3 regions of the Streptomyces sp. AF1A genome follow, and region 1 is predicted to be linked to each of the others. Evidence: riboswitches for the same ligand, from Rfam matches in the RefSeq annotation. Region 1 holds a riboswitch; each other region holds the start of a gene.
The links. A riboswitch is a leader RNA that binds a small molecule or an ion and turns the genes downstream of it on or off. The one in region 1 is predicted to bind cyclic di-AMP.

Region 1 (7,104 bases):
GTATCTGGTCGAGGATCTGGACGGTGATGAGCAGGCCCACGGTGGTCGCCATCGCCGCGATGCCGCTGCCGGTGAGGGTCGACACGAACAGCCCGAGGGCCGCCACCCCGGTCAGCGAGGCGGCGACGACCAGGGCGATCAGCACGGCCCGGCCGAGCCCGTCGGCGAAGCTGATGCGGGTGCCGGAGATGGTCATCAGGTCGCCCAGCGGGAACAGCAGCGCCCCGACGACCAGTGCCGAACAGGCGACGACCAGGGTGGCCAGCACGCAGAAGGCCATCACGGTCGCGTACTTGGTCAGCAGCAGCCGGGTACGGCCTGCCGGGGCGACCAGCAGATAGCGCAGGGTGCCCGCGCCGGCCTCGCCCGCGATCGCGTCACCCGCGACCACTCCGACGGCCATGGGCAGGAAGAACGGCAGCGTCGCGGCCAGCGCCGTGAACACCAGGAAGAGGCCGTTGTTCGTGATCTGGGTGATGAACGCCGGTCCGCCCGCGCCGCCCCGGCCCTGGCCCGCGCCGCCCCGCGTCTGGATCTTCACCGCGATCCCCACCAGCACCGGTACCGCGGCCAGCACGCCGAGCAGGGCGAGTGTGCGCCAGCGGCGGACCGTGGTGGCCAGTTCGCTGCGCAGCAGCCCGAACGTCCACAGAGGGCTCGGCCTTCGGGAACCGGGCGTGGCGGATGCCGGAAGTGGCTCAGCCCGCGACATCGAAACCCTCCCCCGTCAGCGCCACGAACGCGTCCTCCAGGGAGGCCCGTTCGACCGTGAAGCCCCTCACCCGCACCCCGGCGGCGACCAGGGCCGCGTTCACCTCGGCAAGGTCCCGCGCGGGCGGTTCGCCGGTGACCCGGTCGCCCTCGGCGGTGACGTCCCCGATGCCCTGCTCCTTCAGTACCCGGGCCGCCTCGGCCGGGTCCGGGGTGGTCACCACCAGCCGGCCGCGCGCACCGGCGGCCAACTCGCCCACCGTGCCCTGCACGACGAGCCGGCCCTGCGCCATCACCGCCGCGTGCGTGCACACCTGCTCGATCTCGTCGAGGAGATGGGAGGACAGGAACACGGTCGTGCCGTCGGCGGCCAGCTCTCTGATCAGCGTGCGGATCTCGCGCATGCCCTGCGGGTCGAGGCCGTTGGTCGGCTCGTCCAGCACGAGCAGCCTGCGCGGCTGGAGCAGCGCGGCGGCCAGGCCCAGGCGCTGCTTCATGCCGAGCGAGTACGCCCTCGCCTTCTTGCCGGCGGCGGCGGCGAGACCCACCCGGTCCAGCGCGGCCGCGACCCGGGCACGCCGGGTGCGCGGGTCGGCGGTCGGGTCGGCGGCGTCGTAGCGCAGCAGGTTGTCCCGGCCGGAGAGGAAGCCGTACAGGGCGGGGCCCTCGATGAGCGCGCCTACCTGCGGCAGGACCGTACGGGCCGCCCGCGGCATGGGCCGGCCCAGAACACGGGCCGTGCCGGAGGTCGGTTCGATCAGGCCCATCAGCATGCGGATGGTGGTGGTCTTGCCGGAGCCGTTCGGGCCGAGGAAGCCGAAGACGCTGCCCGCCGGGACGGTCAGGTCGAGCCCGTCGACGGCGAGCTGTCCGCCGCGGTAGCGCTTGGTGAGGCCACGCGTGGCGATGACGCTCGCCGGCGCGTCGGCCCGATCCGGCTCCGTGGCGGACGGTTCGTCCATCGGCTCCCCTTCGTCTCGTCATGCCCCGGCAGGACCGGGAAGGGTCACTTCCCCGCAGGACCGGGAAGGGTCACTTTCCCGTGTCCGCCGCCTTCACCAGGGCGTCCTTGGTGACCGCGCCGACGTAGACCTTGCCGTCGTCGGTGATCAGGGCGTTGACCAGGCGGGTGGAGAAGAACGTGCCCCGGCCGAACTTCCCGGAGGTCTTGTCGCCCAGCGAGCCGAGGAAGCCACCAAGGTCACTGCCCTTGGCACCGGTCGGAAGTCCGCCCCGGGCGCCCGTCTCGAAGGTGGCGACGGAGGTCCAGCCCTTGCCGAGGACATCCGCGCCGTTGAGGCCCTTGGCGAAGTCCCCACCCGGCATGGGGGCGTGCTCGCGCGCCTGGGAGTGCTTCTTCTCCTCGGTGACCTTCGCGCCCTTGGGTGGGGTGAAGTCGAAGGTGGAGGCGGCCGGCCTGGCGAAGGAGACCTGGGTGAAGCTCACGTCGATCACGGCGGTGCCGCCGCTCTTCGGAGTCAGCGTGAACTTCAGCGGCATGCCCGTCTTCGCGTCGACGGCGATGCCGATCGCGCCGACCGTGGTGCCGGACTGCCTGGGCTTGATGAGCAGTCGGTAGGCGTCACGCCCGGCGACCTGCGCGGTGCCGTCGACGGTGACGGACGTCGTGTCGTCGACCGACTTCAGGGCCTGGTCGGCGAAGTCCTTCGGTGTGGCCGGGGGCTCGGCCCGCCGGACCTTGCCGGAGCCGGCGGCGGTGCCGTGCGAGACCTCGTTGCTCTTGCTGTCGTAGCCCCAGACGTCCTTGCCGTTGTGGATGAGGCTGTACTCGGCGCCCTGCTCCAGCAGCGACAGCTTCTGCCGGTCCGGGCCGTCGGCGGCGACGCGCAGGGTGTGCGTGCCGGAGACCAGCTCGGTGAGCTTGGCCCGCGGGTCGGCCGAGGAGCCGTGGCCGGAGCCCTTGGCCGCGCCCGAGGCGATGCCGCTCTCCAGGCCGCCGAGGTCGGGCAGGCCGAGGTCGGTGCTGATCTTCACGGTGCCGGACATCTGCTGCACGTCCGACTTGGCGATCTTGTCGATGAGCTGCTGAGCGGTGATCCTGGGCAGGTCGGGGTCACCGGAGTCGGCGAGGGCCGGGACGAGCCCGATCGTGGCCGCCGCCACCCCCACCACCGCGACCGGGACGGCGTACCGCGCGACCTTGCGTCGGCCGGAGTGCGGCTCCTCTTCGCGCGCGGCGCCCGCTGCGTCGTCGGATTCGTACGGTGCCATGTGTGCCTTACCTCCGTCGTCGGCGGCGGCTGTCCTCACGCTGGTCCCCCTGAGCCGCCATTCTCACCCGAATCGGTGAGGAGTGGTGATTTCCGTGGTTTCCATCTCACCAAATCAGCCATGAGGAATCGTCAGACCTCGGAGCCAACTCCGTGTACGCCTGCGGTATGACACGTAGGGGCGGGGACGTGCCCGACCCGTAGGGGTCGTACGCGTCGTACGACCGTACGACGGGCCACGCGCGGCCGTCATCCGGAGTGCACCCGATCACCGTCCGGAGCGCACGCGCGCGCCACCCGGAGCGCGTTCGGGCGGCCCGTACGCTTCGACGGCCGCCCGCGCCGGAGGCCCTCCGCTTCGGGGGCCGTCCGCTTCGGCGGTCAGCCGGCGCGGTGGACCACCGCGTCGCACAGCTCGATCAGCGCCGCCTTGGCGTCGCACTCCCTCAGCGGCACCAGCGCCGACCGCGCCTCCTCGGCGTACCGGATGGTGTCGCGCCGGGCCTGCTCCAGCGCGGGGTGCGCGCGCAGCGCGGCCAGCGCCTCGGCGTGCCGGGCGTCGTCGCTGAGGTCGGAGTCGAGCAGCTCGCACAGGGCGATGTCCTCGGACAGCCCCATCCGGGCCGCCCGCTCGCGCAGCCGGAGCACGGGCAGGGTCGCGATGCCCTCACGCAGGTCGGTGCCCGGGGTCTTGCCGGACTCGTGGGAGTCGGAGGCGATGTCCAGGACGTCGTCGGCGAGCTGGAAGGCCACCCCGAGGCGCTCGCCGTACTGGGTGAGCACATCCACGACCGTCTCGTCGGCGCCGGACATCATCGCGCCGAACCGGCAGGACACCGCCACCAGCGAGCCCGTCTTGCCGCCCAGCACGTCCAGGTAGTGCTCGACCGGGTCGCGGCCGTCCGTGGGGCCGGCCGTCTCCAGGATCTGTCCGGTGACCAGCCGTTCGAAGGCGAGGGCCTGCACCCGGACCGCCTCGGGGCCGAGGTCGGCGAGGATCTGCGAGGCGCGGGCGAAGAGGAAGTCGCCGGTGAGGACCGCGACGGAGTTGCCCCAGCGGGTGTTGGCGCTGTCCACGCCGCGCCGCACGGCCGCCTCGTCCATGACGTCGTCGTGGTACAGCGTGGCGAGATGCGTCAGCTCCACGACCACGGCCGACGGCACCACGCCCGGCGCGTAGGGGTCGCCGAACTGCGCCGCGAGCATCACGAGCAGCGGCCGGAACCGCTTCCCGCCGGCCCGCACGAGGTGCTGCGCGGCCTCCGTGATGAACGGGACCTCGCTCTTGGTGGCCTCGAGCAAGCCTTCCTCGACAGCCGCCAATCCGGCCTGGACATCGGCTTCCAGAGCCTGGTCCCGCACGCTCAGCCCGAACGGCCCGACGACGGTCACGAGGGGTCTCCTGTCTGCTGGTGTCTGCTGTCGATTACACGGCTTGTCGATAGGTCGCTGCCATCACTCAAGTCAGCGTATCCGGTCCTCTTTCGATCACCGATAGCGCCCACGGGTCCAGCCCGGGCGGTTTCGGAGCACGACCGACATGGATCTGATCAGATGATAGGAAAGGACATTTATTGACTTACTGGGACATAAGAGCTTCGCCGTGAATCGGCCGGAGGGGGTCGACCCCACACCCAGGACGGACCCACCCTGGCGTGCACCCGGGTGGCTCCACCTCCCTCCGCACTCCCGGCCCCCGCCCCGAGAACGACTGGCGCGACGTCAGAGGTTCCACGCCCCTCCACCTCCCGGGCCGCACCCGCGAATCACCCATGTCCGACATGATGCTATTTGCTATTCCGTGAAATGGGTCACGTCACCCATCGGTGCCCCCGGTCGCCCGATCACCCGTTCTCCCTTTGCGCATCGGCGAGTTGAAGGTTGGCAACCGCAAAGGATCAAGTACCCCATACGACTCCGTTCAAGGTCAAATAGGACGTTGTGTGACGCGGGCACTTGTTCCCGACATGTGCTGTCGCATACGTTCCCGACCCGTCGGGCGGAACGCCGAATCCTGCCGCCGCCCGCACGACCCATCGACGAACTCATTCGTACGGCAGGAGCGGGGGATCCAGGTAAGTCGCCGGACCGGACGGCACGCGTCGCACCGGAACGGCTAGGGGTGAAGCCGTGCCTCTCCAGGGCACGGCCGGGCACCTCCCCGCCCGAACCCGACAGCTCACCTCGTAGGCGACGGAGAGGAACACCCCCATGCCTGCTGCCGCCAAGCACCGCCGCCCCCGCAACAACCGCCTCGCCCGCACGCTCGCCGCCGTCGGAGCCGGCGCCGGCGTCCTCGCTCTGCCGATCATCGGAGCGACCACCGCCTCGGCGGCCCCGGCCACCGCCCCCGCCGCCACGACCCCGACGGTCTCCACCACCCCCGCCGGGTACCCGAACAACCTCGACGGCTGGATCCGCGAGTCGCTCGCGATCATGGCCGAGAAGGGCATCCCGGGCAGCTACAACGGCATCTACCGCAACATCATGCGGGAGTCCTCCGGCAACCCGAACGCCATCAACCTGTGGGACTCCAACGCGGCCAAGGGCATCCCGTCCAAGGGCCTGCTCCAGGTCATCGACCCGACCTTCAACGCGTACCACGTGGCCGGAACGTCGTACAACATCTACGACCCGGTCGCGAACATCACGGCCGCCTGCAACTACGCGGCGCACCGCTACGGGTCGATCGACAACGTGTTCGGCGCCTACTGATCGGCGCATCCGGCAGGCGCTACTGATATCCCGGTCAGTCGGTCGGGAACAGTCTTTCGAGGACGACGGCGACGCCGTCGTCCTCGTTCGACGTGGTGACCTCATGCGCGACCGCCTTGAGTTCGGCATGGGCGTTGGCCATGGCGACCCCGTAACCGGCCCAGTCGAACATCGGGATGTCGTTGGGCATGTCCCCGAACGCCAGCGCGCGTTCGGCTGCGATCCCCAGCCGCTGTGCCGCCAGCGCCAGTCCCGTCGCCTTGGTCACCCCGCACGGCTGGAGTTCCACGGTCCCCGGACCCGACATGGTGACCGTCGCCAGCGAACCCACCACCGACCGCGCGATGGCCGCCAACTCGTCGTCCGGCACGGTGGCATGGCGCAGCAGTACCTTGCTGATGGGCGCGCACCACAGGTCGTCGCGCCGACCCACCCGGACCGCGGGCAGGGTCGGGTGGGGCATCAGATAGCCGGGCTCGATGAGCGTGAGCCCGTCCACGCCGTCCTGGTCGACGGCCGCGTACACCTGCCCCACCTCGGCCTCGATCTTGCCGAGCGCGGTCTCGGCCAGTTCCCGGTCCAGCCGGACCGACCACAGCAGGCGATCGGCTCCCGCGTCGTACACCTGTGCGCCCTGCCCGCACACCGCGAGCCCCCTGCAGCCGAGGTCCGCCAGCAGGGGCCGCACCCGGGGGGCCGGGCGGCCGGTCACCACCAGATGCCGGGCACCGGCCCGCACCGCCCGAGCGAGCGCGGCGCGCGACCGGTCGGAGACCGTGTCGTCGCCGCGCAGCAGCGTTCCGTCCAGGTCAGTGGCGATCAGTGCATACGCGGGGGAGGGTGCCATGATCAGAGAATACGGACACCGCGCCCCACCGACTCACCACCCACTGCCCGCACTTGTCTGTCCCTGGCCCCAAGTTCCGTCTTTTCAGCCCCTGATGGCGACCGACGTCAGCCGTGGACCGCGGCCGGATGCTTCAGGAGGCGCGGGGAGGCGAACCCCGTGCCGGCGCCCGTGTCCCCGAAGGGCGCTGAGCCGGAAGGGCCACCTCCTGCGAGACTCATTCGGACATTGCGGACTCTTGGGGCATCGTTCGGCAACCCCGGAGGGGTGCCCCGGCGTCCTTTTCACACCGCTCTCGACTTCACACCGCTCTCGACGCACTCCCGCAGCCCTGGCCGGGGCACGTCCCACGTCGCGCCCCGGCACACTGCCCAAGACACGCATCTCAGCCGTAACGTGTGGCGCGACCACATGAAACGCAGCGCCATGCACGGCCCGGATGAGAGTGAGGCAGCACCCCCATGCCCCCCTTCGACGTCCCCGAGGGCGACCCCTTCGGCCCGCACAACCTTCCCTATGGCGTGTTCTCGCCCGCCGGCAGCACGGAGCGGAGGGTCGGCGTCCGGCTCGGGGACCACGTCCTCGACGTGGGCGCGGCGG
Region 2 (7,104 bases), on a different contig from region 1:
CGAGGATGCCGCGCCCCACGCCGCCGGGCGCGCGGCCGACGCCGACGACCGCGACGGAGCCGGGCGCCAGCAGCCGCCGTACCGAACGGGCCTCCGCGCGCTGCTCCCGCGCGCGCTGCACGGCGAGGGAGCGGTCGGTGGGTTCGAGGTCGAACTCCAGGCGTACGACGCCGTCCTCGAAGCTGCGCTTCTGGGTGTAGCCGGCGTCGGTGAACACCTTGATCATCTTGGTGTTGGCGGGCAGCACCTCGGCGGCGAAGCGGCGGATGCCGCGCTCACGGGCGACCGCCGCGATGTGTTCCAGCAGGGCGGAGGCGACGCCGCGGCCCTGGTGCGCGTCCTGGACCAGGAAGGCGACCTCGGCCTCGTCGGCGGGTGCGGACGCGGGCGCGCCGTCGGCGCCGATGCGGTCATAGCGTACGGTGGCGATGAACTCGCCGCCGACGGTGGCCGCGAGTCCCACCCGGTCCACGAAGTCGTGGTGCGTGAAGCGGTGGACGTCCTTGGCGGACAGTCGCGGGTACGGCGCGAAGAAGCGGTAGTACTTCGACTCGTCCGAGACCTGCTCATAGAAGCTGACGAGGCGGTCGGCGTCATCAACGGTGATGGGCCGGATGCGCGCGGTCCCTCCGTCGCGCAGCACCACGTCCGCCTCCCAGTGGGCGGGGTACTCGTACCGGCCCTGCCGGTCCGCCGAGGTCTGCATGGGCCCCAGAGTACGGCTCGCGTCCGACAACGGCGCGGGGCAGTCTGTGGAGGACGACAAAGCCGGACCGAGGCCGCGGTCCGACGACACATCCGGGTGGGAGGAAGCTCCGCGCCGGGCATGCTTCACGATGTGGGAAACTGGTCTAGACAACCCTGACACCGAAGGGCAGCAACACATGGCTGAGCGCCGCGTCAACGTCGGCTGGGCCGAGGGCCTCCACGCCCGCCCCGCCTCCATCTTCGTCCGAGCCGCCACGGCCGCAGGCGTCCCGGTGACGATCGCCAAGGCCGGCGGCACGCCGGTCAACGCGGCCTCCATGCTGGCCGTCCTGGGCCTGGGCGCCCAGGGCGGCGAGGAGATCGTCCTCGCCTCCGACGCCGAGGGCGCGGACGCCGCCCTGGACCGTCTGGCCAAGCTGGTCGCCGAGGGCCTGGAAGAGCTGCCCGAGACCGTCTGACGCTCTGTGAGCGGAAGCCGGAAGCCGCGTCGCCCGTACCGGGTGGCGCGGCTTTCGCGTTCTCGCGGCCGGCGGGCCGAATTCGGCGCGGGCGCCCCGCGGCGACGTCGGCCGCCGGCCACCCGCACCATTACCGGCCCATAATTCCCCGGCACCGGGAAAACGGGCAGCGGGAAATACACGGCCGCCGAATATCCCCTCTTGTATACGGCGCCCTTGTTAATGCCGCACGCCCGGCGTGTTTACGGCATGTTGCGAAGTCCTCACGCGCTCCGCGGCGCCGGGAAGGCGAAGGCGGTGCGCGGCGGTCGCGCGCTCGGTGTGCACCGCCGTCACCGCACGCGCGCGCTCGCCGTCCCCGCGCGCCACGGCGTCCACGATCGCGCCGTGCTCCGCCCAGCACTCCACCGGATTCGGCGGCGCCTGCACCGTGTACATCCAGGCGATCTTGTGGCGCAGCTGGGTGAGCATCGAGGTCAGTGAGGGGCTGCCGGAGGCCTGGGCCAGCGTCTCGTGGAACCAGCCGCCCAGCGAGCGCAGGTCCTCGCTGTTCCCCCTTCTGGCCCGCTCCTGACCCAGCCGGACCAGGCCGCGCAGCACCTTCAGATGCGCCTCCGTGCGCCGCTGCGCGGCCCGGGCGGCCCCGAGCGGCTCCAAGAGCATGCGCATGTCCAGCACATCGGCGGCCTCCTGCTCGGTCGGCTCGGCCACGCACGCGCCCGCGTGCCGGCGAGTCACCACGAACCCCTCCGCCTCCAGGGTGCGCAGGGCCTCGCGCACGGGGACACGCGAGACGCCGTAGCGGCGGGCCAGGACTTCCTCGGTGAGGCGGCCGCCGCGCTCGTGGATCCCGGTGACGATGTCGTCCCGGATCGCCGTGCACACCGAGTGCGCCGGAATACGCATGCCCGACCTCCGTCTTCATCCCGGTGAAACGCCGACGATGGACGCGTGTACCGTGACTCTGTTCCAGTGCGCCTGAATTTCCGATGCCAGTCCGTAATCCATGGATATTTTTTGGACAGCGTTCCGGTGGGCACCGTGAAAAAACGGCGAAAGCCCCGGCTCGGTGGGCCGGGGCTTCGCCGTGTGTACGGGCGTCCGCTCGGTCAGACGGTCACGCCGTGCTTGCGGAGGTAGGCGACGGGGTCGACGTCGGAGCCGTAGTCGGGGGTGGTGCGGGCCTCGAAGTGCAGGTGCGGGCCGGTGACGTTGCCGGTCGCGCCGGACAGGCCGATCTGCTGGCCGGGCGTGACCCGCTGGCCCACGGTGACGCCGATGGACGACAGGTGGCCGTACTGGGTGTACATGCCGTCGGCCATGCGGATCACGATCTGGTTGCCGTACGCGCCGCCCCACCCGGTGGAGACGACGGTGCCGGTGCCGACCGCGTGCACGGAGGTGCCGCTCACGGCGTGGAAGTCGATGCCCGTGTGGTGGCCGGAGGACCACAGCGAACTGCTCGCTTCGTAGCCCGTGGAGACGTAGGAGTGCGCGATCGGGGCGACGAAGGCGTTCAGCCGCCTGCGCTCGGCCTCGCGGGCGGCGCGGGCCTCGGCCTCGCGCGCCTGCTTGGCCCGCAGGGCCGCGGCCGCCTCGGCCGCCTTCTGGTCGGCGGCGCGCTGCTGGGCGGCGGCCTGCGCGTCGATGTGCGCGGCGACGTCGTCGCTGACGGTGAGGACCGGGGTCAGTCCGGTCTGCTCCGCGGTGTTCTCGGCGGCGAGTGCCGGGGAGGCCGCGAGGGTGCCGATGACACCGGTGGTCGTGAGGGCCGCGATGCCGGCCGCCTGCGCGGTGCCGCGCTTGACCCGGCCGGGCTTGCGGTGCTTCCCGGTGGCGCACATGAACGCCATGTAGTGGCTGGTCCTTTCCTTCCCTCTCGCCTACCGGGTTAGCTGACGGGTTCGGAGCAGGAAGGTCTCCTACGGGAGCCCTCGCTCGCACGCGGGCGCCCGATTCACCCCAGGGACGGTGGGTCCCCGGCTCCCCTGGCTCGCGCCGTACGGGGACTCGGCGATGACTGTCCGCTGCCGCGGATGCGGCGTACTGCCTGACGAACAGCCCGGACGACGCTAAGGGGGCCCGCCTGCGATCCTCAAACCGATCCGGGCTTTTGTAGCGCATCCCACAGGGCAGACAGGCAACCTCCGTCCCAAATCGGGCACGGGGGAAGAGAGTGGAACAACCAGGGGGCCCTGACGGTCCGTCGACCGTCAGGGCCCCACGCGCGCGCGTGCGACCTGCGTGGGCGTCGGGCGACACGTTCACGCTGTCGTCACGGCCCCACGCGCGCGTGCGGCTACTCGCTGAGGCGGAGCCGGCCTGGGCCGACAGGACGCCGGCCCCACGCGCGCGTGCGGCTACTCGGCCGCCACCACGGTCACCTCGCCGATGCCGAGCGCCTCGACCGGCGCCTTGATCCGGGAGGCGTCCCCGACGAGGACGGTCACCAGGCGGTCCACCGGGAAGGCGTTCACGACCGCGGCCGTGGCCTCCACCGTGCCCGTCGCGGCCAGCTGCCGGTACAGCGTCGCCTGGAAGTCGTCGGGCAGGTGCTGCTCGACCTGGTCGGCCAGGGTGCTCGCGACGGCCGCCGCGGTCTCGTACTTCAGCGGCGCCACGCCCACCAGGTTCTGCACGGCGACGTCCCGCTCGGCGTCGGTCAGGCCCTCCGCCGCGAGGGTGCGCAGCACCTTCCACAGGTCGTCCAGCGCCGGGCCCGTGTTGGGGGTGTCCACGGAGCCGCTGATGGCGAGCATCGCGGCACCCGAGCCGTCCGGCGCGGAGCGCAGGACCTGCCCGAACGCGCGCACCCCGTAGGTGTAGCCCTTCTCCTCGCGCAGGACGCGGTCCAGGCGGGAGGTGAGGGTGCCGCCGAGGCAGTAGGTACCGAGCACCTGGGCGGGCCACACCCGGTCGTGCCGGTCCGGTCCGATCCGGCCGATGAGCAGCTGCGTCTGCACCGCGCCGGGCCGGTCCACGATGACCACGCGTCCGGTGTCGTCGGCGCTCACCGGCGGCACCGGGCGCGGCTCGCCCGGCCTGCCGGTCCAGGCGCCCAGGGTGTCGCCGAGCAGCGCGTCGAGGTCGACGCCGGTGAGGTCGCCCACCACGACCGCGGTGGCCGTGGCCGGGCGCACGTGCCGGTCGTAGAAGGCGCGTACGGCGGCGGCGTCGATCTTCTCGACGGTCTCCTCGGTGCCCTGGCGCGGGCGGGACATGCGCGAGGACGCCGGGAACAGCTCCTTGGAGAGTTCCTTGGCGGCCCGGCGGGAGGGGTTGGCCAGCTCGTGCGGGATCTCGTCCAGGCGGTTGCGCACCAGCCGCTCGATCTCGCTCTCGGCGAAGGCGGGCGCCCGCAGCGCGTCGGCGACCAGGCCGAGCCCCTTGGCCAGCCGAGAGGCCGGCACCTCGAGGCTGAGCCGGACGCCGGGGTGGTCGGCGTGCGAGTCCAGGGTGGCGCCGGCGCGCTCCAGCTCGGCGGCGAACTCCTCGGCGGAGTGCTTGTCGGTGCCCTCGGAGAAGGCCCGCGCCATGATCGTGGCGACGCCGTCCAGGCCCGCCGGCTCGGCGTCCAGGGGGGCGTCGAGCAGCACCTCGACGGCGACGACCTGCTGGCCGGGGCGGTGGCAGCGCAGCACGGTCAGGCCGTTGTCGAGCGCGGTGCGCTCGGGCGCCGGGAAGGCCCACGGCCGGGCCTCGCCGGCCTGCGGCCGCGGGTGGAAGTCCATGGTGGCGAGCTCGGTCACTTGGCCGTCTCCTCGTTGTCGTTGCCGGCCTCCACGGTCGCTTCCGTCTCCGGGTCCTCGGGCACGTCGGCGTCCGGGGCGGCCTCCGGGGACTTCGGCTCGTAGACCAGGACCGCGCGGTTGTCGGGGCGCAGGCGCGCCTGGGCGACCTCCTGCACCTCCTCGGGGGTCACCTGCAGAACGCGCTGGACGGCGGTGAGGGCGAGCTGGGGATCGCCGAACAGGACGGCGTACCGGCACAGTTCGTCGGCACGGCCGGCGACCGTGCCCAGCCGGTCCAGCCACTCGCGCTCCAACTGGGCCTGGGCGCGCTCCATTTCCTCCGGCGTGGGGCCCCGCTCGGCGAACCGGGCCAGCTCCTCGTCGATGGCGGCCTCGATGACCGGCACCTCCACGTCACCGGAGGTCTTCACGTCCAGCCAGCCCATCGAGGGCGCGCCGGCCAGACGCAGCAGGCCGAAGCCGGCCGCCACGGCCGTACGGTCGCGGCGCACCAGCCGGTTGTACAGGCGGGAGGACTCGCCGCCGCCGAGGATGGTCAGGGCGACGTCGGCCGCGTCGCACGCGCGCGTGCCGTCGTGCGGGAGCCGGTAGGCGGCCATCAGGGCGCGCGCCGGGACCTCCTCGACGACGACCTCGCGCAGCTGCTCGCCGATGACCTCCGGCAGCGAGCCGTCGCGGGGCGCGGGCTTGCCGTCGTGGGACGGGATGGACCCGAAGTACTTCTCGACCCAGGCGAGGGTCTGCACCGGGTCGATGTCGCCCACCACGGACAGCACCGCGTTGTTCGGCGCGTAGTAGGTGCGGAAGAACTGGCGTGCGTCCTCCAGGGTGGCCGCGTCCAGATCCGCCATCGAACCGATCGGCGTGTGGTGGTAGGGGTGGCCCTCCGGGTAGCTGAGGGCGGTCAGCTTCTCGAAGGCGGTGCCGTAGGGGACGTTGTCGTAGCGCTGGCGGCGCTCGTTCTTGACGACGTCCCGCTGGTTCTCCATGGACTCGTCGTCCAGGGCGGCCAGCAGGGAGCCCATGCGGTCGGCCTCCAGCCAGAGCGCCAGCTCCAGCTGGTGGGCGGGCATGGTCTCGAAGTAGTTGGTGCGCTCGAAGCTGGTGGTGCCGTTGAGCGAGCCGCCGGCGCCCTGCACCAGCTCGAAGTGGCCGTTGCCCTGCACCTGCGCCGAGCCCTGGAACATCAGGTGCTCGAAGAGGTGGGCCAGGCCGGTACGCCCCTTGACCTCGTGGCGGGAGCCGACGTCGTACCAGAGGCAGACCGCCGCCACCGGGGTCAGGTGGTCCTCGGAGAGCACCACGCGCAGACCGTTGGCCAGGCGGTGCTCGGTCGCTGTCAGGCCCCCGGAGCCTGCCTCGGCTGTGGTCGTGTGACCCATGGGCATGTACGTCCCTTCGCGAGCGGAGGCGGTTGTGCACACCGCGGTTTTCCTGCCGTTCCTGCCACTGTATGCAACGTGTGCCGGGCCCCGGCGGTGTTCCCGCTGGACGTACGCCCACAGCGGATCGCGTAGCCTGCGTCGCACCCGGCACCGCCGGCCCCCGGGTGCCGTGCGGGGCCGCTGGGACCGGGTCGCGGCCCGGGTTGTCAGTGCCCCGGTCCACAATGGTCCGCGACAGATCCGTCAGTCGCTTCAGCAAGAGCGAGCCGAAGGGTGCGCGCCCCGAAGGCGAGCGAGAAGATCAGGAGGAGCCGGCAGCGATGGCCCGCCGCAGCACGAAGACCCCGCCGCCCGACGATTCGTTCGAGGAGAGGATCCTCGACATCGACGTCGTGGACGAGATGCGAGGCTCCTACCTCGAGTACGCGTACTCGGTCATCTACTCGCGCGCCCTGCCGGACGCCCGTGACGGCCTCAAGCCGGTGCACCGCCGCATCGTGTACCAGATGAACGAGATGGGTTTGCGCCCCGACCGCGGCTATGTGAAGTGCGCGCGCGTCGTCGGCGAGGTCATGGGCAAGCTGCACCCGCACGGCGACGCGTCGATCTACGACGCCCTGGTGCGCATGGCCCAGCCGTTCTCCATGCGCGTGCCGCTGGTCGACGGCCACGGCAACTTCGGCTCGCTGGGCAACGACGACCCGCCGGCCGCCATGCGGTACACCGAGTGCCGGATGGCCGAGGCGACGAGCCTGATGACCGAGTCGATCGACGAGGACACGGTCGACTTCGCGCCGAACT
Region 3 (7,104 bases), on a different contig from region 1:
GGCGCATCACGACGAGCCGGCGCACGCCAAGGGCAAGACCGGCATTCCGGGCGAGCGGAAGGCCGAGCTGATGACGCATCTGCTGAACATCGACCCGCCGGACCACACCCGGCTGCGCCGGCTGGTCAGCAAGGCGTTCACGCCCCGCCGGGTCGCCGAGTTCGCGCCGCGGGTGCAGGAGCTGACCGACCGGCTCATCGACGGCTTCGCCGCCCGCGGCAGCGCCGACCTCATCCACGAGTTCGCCTTTCCGCTGCCCATCTACGCCATCTGCGACCTGCTCGGCGTCCCGCGCGAGGACCAGGACGACTTCCGGGACTGGGCGGGCATGATGCTGCGACATACAAAAGCGGGGCACGGCGGGGGGCGGCGCGGCGGGGTCGCCCGGTCGGTCAAGATGATGCGCGGCTACCTGGCCGAGCTGATCCACAGGAAGCGGCAGGCGCTGCCCGCCGAGCCCAGGCCCGGCGAGGACCTCATCTCCGGTCTCATCCGCGCCTTCGACCACGGCGAGCACCTCACCGAGAACGAGGCCGCCGCGATGGCCTTCATCCTGCTGTTCGCCGGCTTCGAGACCACCGTCAACCTCATCGGCAACGGCACGTACGCCCTGCTCACCCACCCCGAGCAGCGCCACCGTCTCCAGGACTCCCTCGCCCGGGGCGAGCACGGCCTCCTGGCGACCGGAGTGGAGGAACTCCTGCGCTACGACGGCCCGGTGGAGCTGGCCACCTGGCGCTTCGCCACCGAGCCGCTCACCATCGGCGGGCAGCGCATCGCGCCCGGCGACCCCGTGCTCGTCGTCCTGGCCGCCGCCGACCGGGACCCGGAGCGGTTCGCCGACCCGGACGTGCTGGACCTCGCCAGGCGGGACAACCAGCACCTCGGCTACGGGCACGGCATCCACTACTGCCTCGGCGCGCCGCTCGCCCGCCTGGAAGGGCGAACCGCGCTGGCCACGCTCCTGTCCCGGCTGCCCGACCTGCGGCTCGGGGCCGATCCGGCCGATCTGCGGTGGCGCGGCGGGCTCATCATGCGGGGCCTGCGCACCCTGCCCGTGGAGTTCACCCCGGAGGCCGGAAAGGCCGCAGAACGGCAAACGTGAAGGGCGTTCAACTATGTGATCTTCACGTGATCTGCGCGGCATGAACTTGTGACAAGTGATCGTCTGCCTATACGTTCACCCATCAGTGTGGCGGCACACGTCGCCGCCACGCGGTTCTGCCGTCGCACGAAAGGCTTCCGCATGCTCTCCGGGAACGGTCGTCACCGTCGCCCCCGTCAGGCTCCGGCCCTCCTCGTCGCGGCCGGAGTGACCGGCTCCGCCATCGCGATCCCCCTCCTGGGCGCCGCGAGCGCCAACGCGGCCGACGGAACCACGTGGGACAAGGTGGCCGAGTGCGAGAGCGGCGGCATCTGGAGCGCGGACACCGGCAACGGCTACCACGGCGGCCTGCAGATATCCCAGGCCGACTGGGCCAAGTACGGCGGCACGCAGTACGCCCCGAGCGCCGACCGGGCCAGCCGCTCGCAGCAGATCGCCGTCGCCGAGAAGATCCTCGCCGACCAGGGCACCACTCCCTGGGCCACCTGCGCCCTGCTGTCCGGGCTGACCTCCAACACGGGTTCCGTGGACGTCGACACGGGCGTCGGCGGCTCCGGCCACGGCCACGATTCGGGCGACTCGTCCGGATCGAGCGACACCTCCGACTCGTCCGGCTTGTCGGATTCCCTGCCCTCGTCCGACGCCAACTCCGGCTCCGGCGACGGCTCGTCCTCCGACTCGACGGTCTCGGCGACCCCCGGCTCCGCCGGGGACGCGACGGCGGACCCGGGGACGGCCACCGGCTCCCCGGAGACCAAGACCCCCAAGTCGGACAAGTCGCCCTCTATCGACACCGGAGCCTCCCAGGGTGACACCGCCTCCCCCCCTGCCATCCCTCCGGTGGGCGAAGCGGACAATTCCCAGCAACCCGTCGCTTCTTGGAGCCTGGTGGACACCGGCTCCCTCGGCAGCGGCGGGCGTCACCGTGGCGGCAGTGCGGACGAAAGCGCGGCAAACGGACAGAACGCCACCTCGTCCGGCCGGCACGCCTCTCCGGGGGCCGGCGCCTACACCGTCCGCGAGGGCGACACCCTCGCCTCCATCGCCGACTCCCTTGACGTCGACGGCGGATGGCACGCCCTCTACTCCGCGAACAAGAAGGCCATCGGCGCCGACCCGAACCACATCAATGCCGGTCAGACCCTGAAAGTCGGTACGGAAACGGACGCGGACTAGCGGGAGTTGACGCCCCACTTCGCACCTGATGTCCGGTTCGGTGAAAGTGTGGGATGAGTCTCAGAAGCCCTGATCGCCTTTGAAATTCCGCCGACCGCCTGTCTACGGTCGATCCGCTCGTCCTCACGAGCCCCGGCAGCCGCAACGCCGAATCCTGCCAGCGGTTGCCCGGGAACAGTCGTCGCGTCATGCGCCGCAGGCAGGAGCGGGGGACCCAAGGTAGGTGCCGGTCCCGGCGGTTGACGCCGGACCGGCTCGGGGTGAAGCCGCGCCTCACGAGAGGGGCGCGGCCGGGCAACTCAACCGGCCCGAACCCGACAGCTCACCTCGCAGGCGTCGGTGAGGGGATCGATCCATGCTGTTCTCCGGCAAGGGCAAGCACCGTCGCCCGTCCAAGACCAACCGTGCCGTCGCGATCGCCGGTGTCACCGGTGCCGTGGTCGCCGCCCCGCTGATGGCGGCCGGCAACGCCTCCGCCGCCACCGCCTCGCAGTGGGACGCGGTCGCCCAGTGCGAGTCCGGCGGCAACTGGTCCATCAACACCGGCAACGGCTACTACGGCGGTCTGCAGTTCTCCGCCTCCACCTGGGCCGCGTACGGCGGCACCGCCTATGCCCCGCAGGCCAACCAGGCCACCAAGGCGCAGCAGATAGCCGTCGCCGAGAAGGTCCTCGCCTCGCAGGGCAAGGGCGCCTGGCCGGTCTGCGGCAAGGGCCTGACGAGCACCCCGTACAACGGCTCCGCGCCGACCGCCTCGAAGAGCACCACCACCCGCTCCGACCGGCAGGCCGCCACCCGCTCCACCACGCGTACGGCGCCGAAGGCGAGCAGGACCGTCACCACCCCGACCGGCACGAAGGTCAAGAAGGGCGACGGCGAGTACAAGGTTGTCAAGGGTGACACCCTCAGCTCCATCGCCGTGCGGCACCACGTCCGGGGCGGCTGGCAGAAGCTGTTCCAGCTGAACAAGGACATCGTGCGGGACGCCGACCTCATCTACCCGGGCCAGCAGCTGCACCTCAAGTAAGCCCGGCCCACCCCGTCGGCCGGCTCTCCGGCCGGCCCCCGTCCCCACGGACTCCCCGCCCCGGCGCGTGTTCCCCCGTACGCGCCGGGGCGGGGTCTTTTTGCGTGTCCTGTGCACCCACCCTTTGTTCCGCGAGTGAACAATAGGTACCGTCTGCGTGTCCCTTCCGTCCACGGGGCGGTCGGTCGGTGGCCGGCGCCCCTGGGACGGTTAGGCTCTAGTCGCAAGGCACAGCCGTAAGGCACACAGCCCCGCACTTTCAGCGTCACATCCAAGAAGGAGATGCTCGTGCCGTCCATCGACGTCGTCGTAGCCCGGGAAATCCTGGACTCCCGAGGCAACCCCACGGTCGAGGTCGAGGTCGGCCTCGACGACGGCAGCACCGGTCGTGCCGCCGTCCCGTCCGGCGCCTCCACCGGCGCCTTCGAGGCCATCGAGCTCCGTGACGGCGACCCCAACCGCTACCAGGGCAAGGGCGTCGAGAAGGCCGTCCTCGCGGTCATCGAGCAGATCGGCCCGGAGCTGGTCGGCTACGACGCCACCGAGCAGCGCCTGATCGACCAGGCCATGTTCGACCTGGACGCCACCGACAACAAGGGCTCCCTCGGCGCCAACGCCATCCTCGGCGTCTCCCTGGCCGTCGCGCACGCCGCCTCCGAGGCGTCCGACCTGCCGCTCTTCCGCTACCTGGGCGGTCCGAACGCGCACCTGCTGCCGGTGCCGATGATGAACATCCTGAACGGCGGCTCGCACGCCGACTCCAACGTGGACATCCAGGAGTTCATGATCGCCCCCATCGGCGCGGAGTCCTTCTCCGAGGCCCTGCGCTGGGGCACCGAGGTCTACCACACCCTGAAGAAGGTCCTGAAGAACAAGGGCCTGTCCACCGGCCTCGGCGACGAGGGCGGCTTCGCCCCGAACCTCGGCTCCAACCGCGAGGCCCTCGACCTCATCCTCGAAGCGATCAAGGAGGCCGGATACGCGCCCGGCGAGCAGATCGCCCTCGCGCTCGACGTCGCCGCGTCCGAGTTCTACAAGGACGGCACGTACCTCTTCGAGGGCAAGGAGCGCTCCGCCGCCGAGATGACGGAGTACTACGAGGAGCTCGTCGCGGCCTATCCGCTCGTCTCCATCGAGGACCCGCTGTTCGAGGACGACTGGGCCGGCTGGAAGGTCATCACCGACAAGCTCGGCGACAAGGTCCAGCTCGTCGGCGACGACCTGTTCGTCACCAACCCCGAGCGCCTGGCCCGCGGCATCGAGGAGGGCGCCGCCAACGCCCTGCTGGTGAAGGTCAACCAGATCGGCTCGCTCACCGAGACCCTGGACGCCGTCGAGCTGGCCCAGCGCAGCGGCTTCAAGTGCATGATGTCCCACCGCTCCGGCGAGACCGAGGACGTCACCATCGCCGACCTGGCCGTCGCCACCAACTGCGGCCAGATCAAGACCGGCGCCCCGGCCCGCTCCGAGCGCGTCGCCAAGTACAACCAGCTGCTCCGCATCGAGGAGATCCTCGACGACGCCGCGGTGTACGCGGGCCGCAGCGCGTTCCCGCGCTTCAAGGGCTGAGCCCTCCCGGGCCACGTCCCGCCAGTCCTCCGTACGTCCCCGTACCCGGTCCCGTACCGTGTCCGGGGACGTACGCACGTGTGAGGCAGACGGCACAAGGGGAGGCGGAGCACCAGATGGCCGTGAAGGACCGGGACCGTTTCTCCACCGCGACCAGGCTGCGGCTGCTCGGCGAACAGACCGCCGCCCGGGTCTACCGCTCCCAGACCAGACGGCAGGCCCGCCGGTCCCGGCTCACCGGCCGGGCGGCGCTGCTCGTCCTGGTGCTGTGCTCCCTGGTCGTCGCGCTCGCCTACCCGATGCGGCAGTACGTCTCCCAGCGCGCCCAGATCGCCGACCTCCAGCGGCAGCAGGAGCAGGCCCGCGCACGCGTCGAACAGCTGCGTGACCTCAAGGCGCGCTGGCAGGACGACGCCTACGCCGAGCAGCAGATCCGGCGGCGGCTGCACTACGTGATGCCCGGCGAGACCGGGTACGTGGTCGTCGACCCGGGCGCGGGCCGGCACTCCCGCGCCGACCTCGGGGCCGCCCACCGGCCCTGGTACACGAACGTCTGGGACGGGGTCGACAAGTCCGACGCCTCCGACCAGTGACCCACAGAAAGCCTGACGAAAAAGCAGTCATGGAAACCCCTCCGCCGCCCACTCCGCGCTCCGAGCCCACCGACGCGGACGTCGAGGCCTTCCAGCAGCAGCTCGGCCGCCCGCCGCGGGGCCTCAGGGCCATCGCGCACCGCTGTCCCTGCGGTCAGCCGGACGTCGTGGAGACGGCACCGCGCCTGCCCGACGGCACGCCCTTCCCGACGACGTACTACCTGACGTGCCCGCGCGCCGCTTCGGCGATCGGGACGCTGGAGGCGAACGGCGTCATGAAGGAGATGACGCAGCGGCTCCAGGACGACCCCGAGCTGGCCGCCGCCTACCGGGCCGCCCACGAGGACTACATCAGGCGCCGGGACGAGATCGAGGTCCTGGAGGGCTTCCCCAGCGCCGGCGGCATGCCGGACCGCGTCAAGTGCCTGCACGTCCTGGTCGCCCACTCGCTGGCCGCCGGCCCCGGCGTCAACCCGCTCGGCGACGAGGCGATCGCGATGCTGCCCGAGTGGTGGCGCAAGGGGCCGTGCGTGCAGCCGCTCAAGGCGCCCGACCCGGCGGACGAGCACCCCGGGGAGCAGGGCGCGGTCCTCGATCCGGCCGAGGCCCGCAGCGGGTTCTTCGCGGACCGGCCGCTGGTCGCGGAGGGCTTCTCCCGGGTCGCCGCCGTCGACTGCGGCACCAACTCCATCCGGCTGCTCGTCGCCGACGTCAACCCGGCCACCGGCGAGCTGCTGGAGCTGGACCGGCGCATGACGATCGTGCGGCTCGGCCAGGATGTGGACCGCACCGGCCGGCTCGCGCCCGAGGCGCTGGAGCGGACCTTCGCCGCGTGCCGGGAGTACGCCGGCGTGATCCGTGAACTCGGCGCTGCCACCGTGCGGTTCGTCGCCACCTCCGCCTCCCGCGACGCCGAGAACCGCGAGGAGTTCGTGCGTGGGGTCGTGGACATCCTCGGCGTGGAGCCGGAGGTCATCAGCGGGGACCAGGAGGCCGAGTTCTCCTTCACGGGAGCCACGAAGGAGCTCACGGGCCGTACGGACCTCGCCCGGCCCTACCTGGTGGTGGACATCGGCGGCGGCTCCACCGAGTTCGTCGTCGGCGACGACCACGTGCGGGCCGCGCGGTCCGTGGACGTCGGCTGCGTGCGGATGACGGAACGGCACCTGGTGCACGACGGCAAGGTCTCCGACCCGCCCACCGAGGACGAGGTCGCCGCCATACGGGCCGACATCGAGGCCGCCCTGGACCTCGCGGAGGAGACCGTCCCGCTGCGCGAGGCGCGCACCCTGGTGGGGCTGGCCGGCTCGGTCACCACCGTCTCGGCGATCGCCCAGGACCTGCCCGAGTACGACTCCGCACGCATCCACCACTCCCGGATCACCCGCGACCGCGTCCGCGAGATCACCGAGTGGCTGCTGCGCTCCACGCACGCCGAGCGCGCGGCGGTGGGCTCCATGCACCCGGGCCGGGTCGACGTGATCGGGGCGGGCGCCCTCGTCCTGCTCGCGATCATGGAGCGAACCGGCGCCGAGGAGGTCGTCGTCAGCGAGCACGACATCCTCGACGGCATAGCTCACAGCTGCGCCGCCGAGGCGCGCTGAGGGGCACTTCAGACGATGCCGGCACCGGGC

Region 2: it holds a riboswitch for cyclic di-AMP, as region 1 does, so the genes downstream of both, ACLU3S_RS19285 (M23 family metallopeptidase) here and ACLU3S_RS12060 (transglycosylase SLT domain-containing protein) in region 1, are expected to answer to the same signal.
Region 3: it holds a riboswitch for cyclic di-AMP, as region 1 does, so the genes downstream of both, ACLU3S_RS11535 (transglycosylase family protein) here and ACLU3S_RS12060 (transglycosylase SLT domain-containing protein) in region 1, are expected to answer to the same signal.

The regions. Positions count from the first base shown of each region.
Region 1 covers NZ_JBLEBI010000029.1:11,834-18,937, forward strand. The annotation lists gene ACLU3S_RS12040 (ABC transporter permease) at 1-712, opposite strand, end outside; gene ACLU3S_RS12045 (ATP-binding cassette domain-containing protein) at 699-1,673, opposite strand; gene ACLU3S_RS12050 (LolA family protein) at 1,744-2,943, opposite strand; gene ACLU3S_RS12055 (polyprenyl synthetase family protein) at 3,324-4,334, opposite strand; cyclic di-AMP (ydaO/yuaA leader) riboswitch at 4,970-5,148, shown strand; gene ACLU3S_RS12060 (transglycosylase SLT domain-containing protein) at 5,154-5,657, shown strand; gene ACLU3S_RS12065 (HAD family hydrolase) at 5,692-6,504, opposite strand; gene fahA (fumarylacetoacetase) at 6,966-7,104, shown strand, end outside.
Region 2 covers NZ_JBLEBI010000066.1:24,447-31,550, reverse strand. The annotation lists gene ACLU3S_RS19300 (GNAT family N-acetyltransferase) at 1-706, opposite strand, end outside; gene ACLU3S_RS19295 (HPr family phosphocarrier protein) at 885-1,166, shown strand; gene ACLU3S_RS19290 (GntR family transcriptional regulator) at 1,386-2,072, opposite strand; gene ACLU3S_RS19285 (M23 family metallopeptidase) at 2,276-3,019, opposite strand; cyclic di-AMP (ydaO/yuaA leader) riboswitch at 3,032-3,192, opposite strand; gene ACLU3S_RS19280 (M16 family metallopeptidase) at 3,527-4,915, opposite strand; gene ACLU3S_RS19275 (M16 family metallopeptidase) at 4,912-6,306, opposite strand; gene ACLU3S_RS19270 (DNA gyrase/topoisomerase IV subunit A) at 6,624-7,104, shown strand, end outside.
Region 3 covers NZ_JBLEBI010000027.1:11,053-18,156, forward strand. The annotation lists gene ACLU3S_RS11525 (cytochrome P450 family protein) at 1-1,105, shown strand, start outside; gene ACLU3S_RS11530 (transglycosylase family protein) at 1,247-2,281, shown strand; cyclic di-AMP (ydaO/yuaA leader) riboswitch at 2,463-2,632, shown strand; gene ACLU3S_RS11535 (transglycosylase family protein) at 2,637-3,308, shown strand; gene eno (phosphopyruvate hydratase) at 3,591-4,877, shown strand; gene ACLU3S_RS11545 (FtsB family cell division protein) at 4,994-5,470, shown strand; partial or broken gene ACLU3S_RS11550 (DUF501 domain-containing protein) at 5,500-5,949, shown strand; gene ACLU3S_RS11555 (exopolyphosphatase) at 6,106-7,074, shown strand.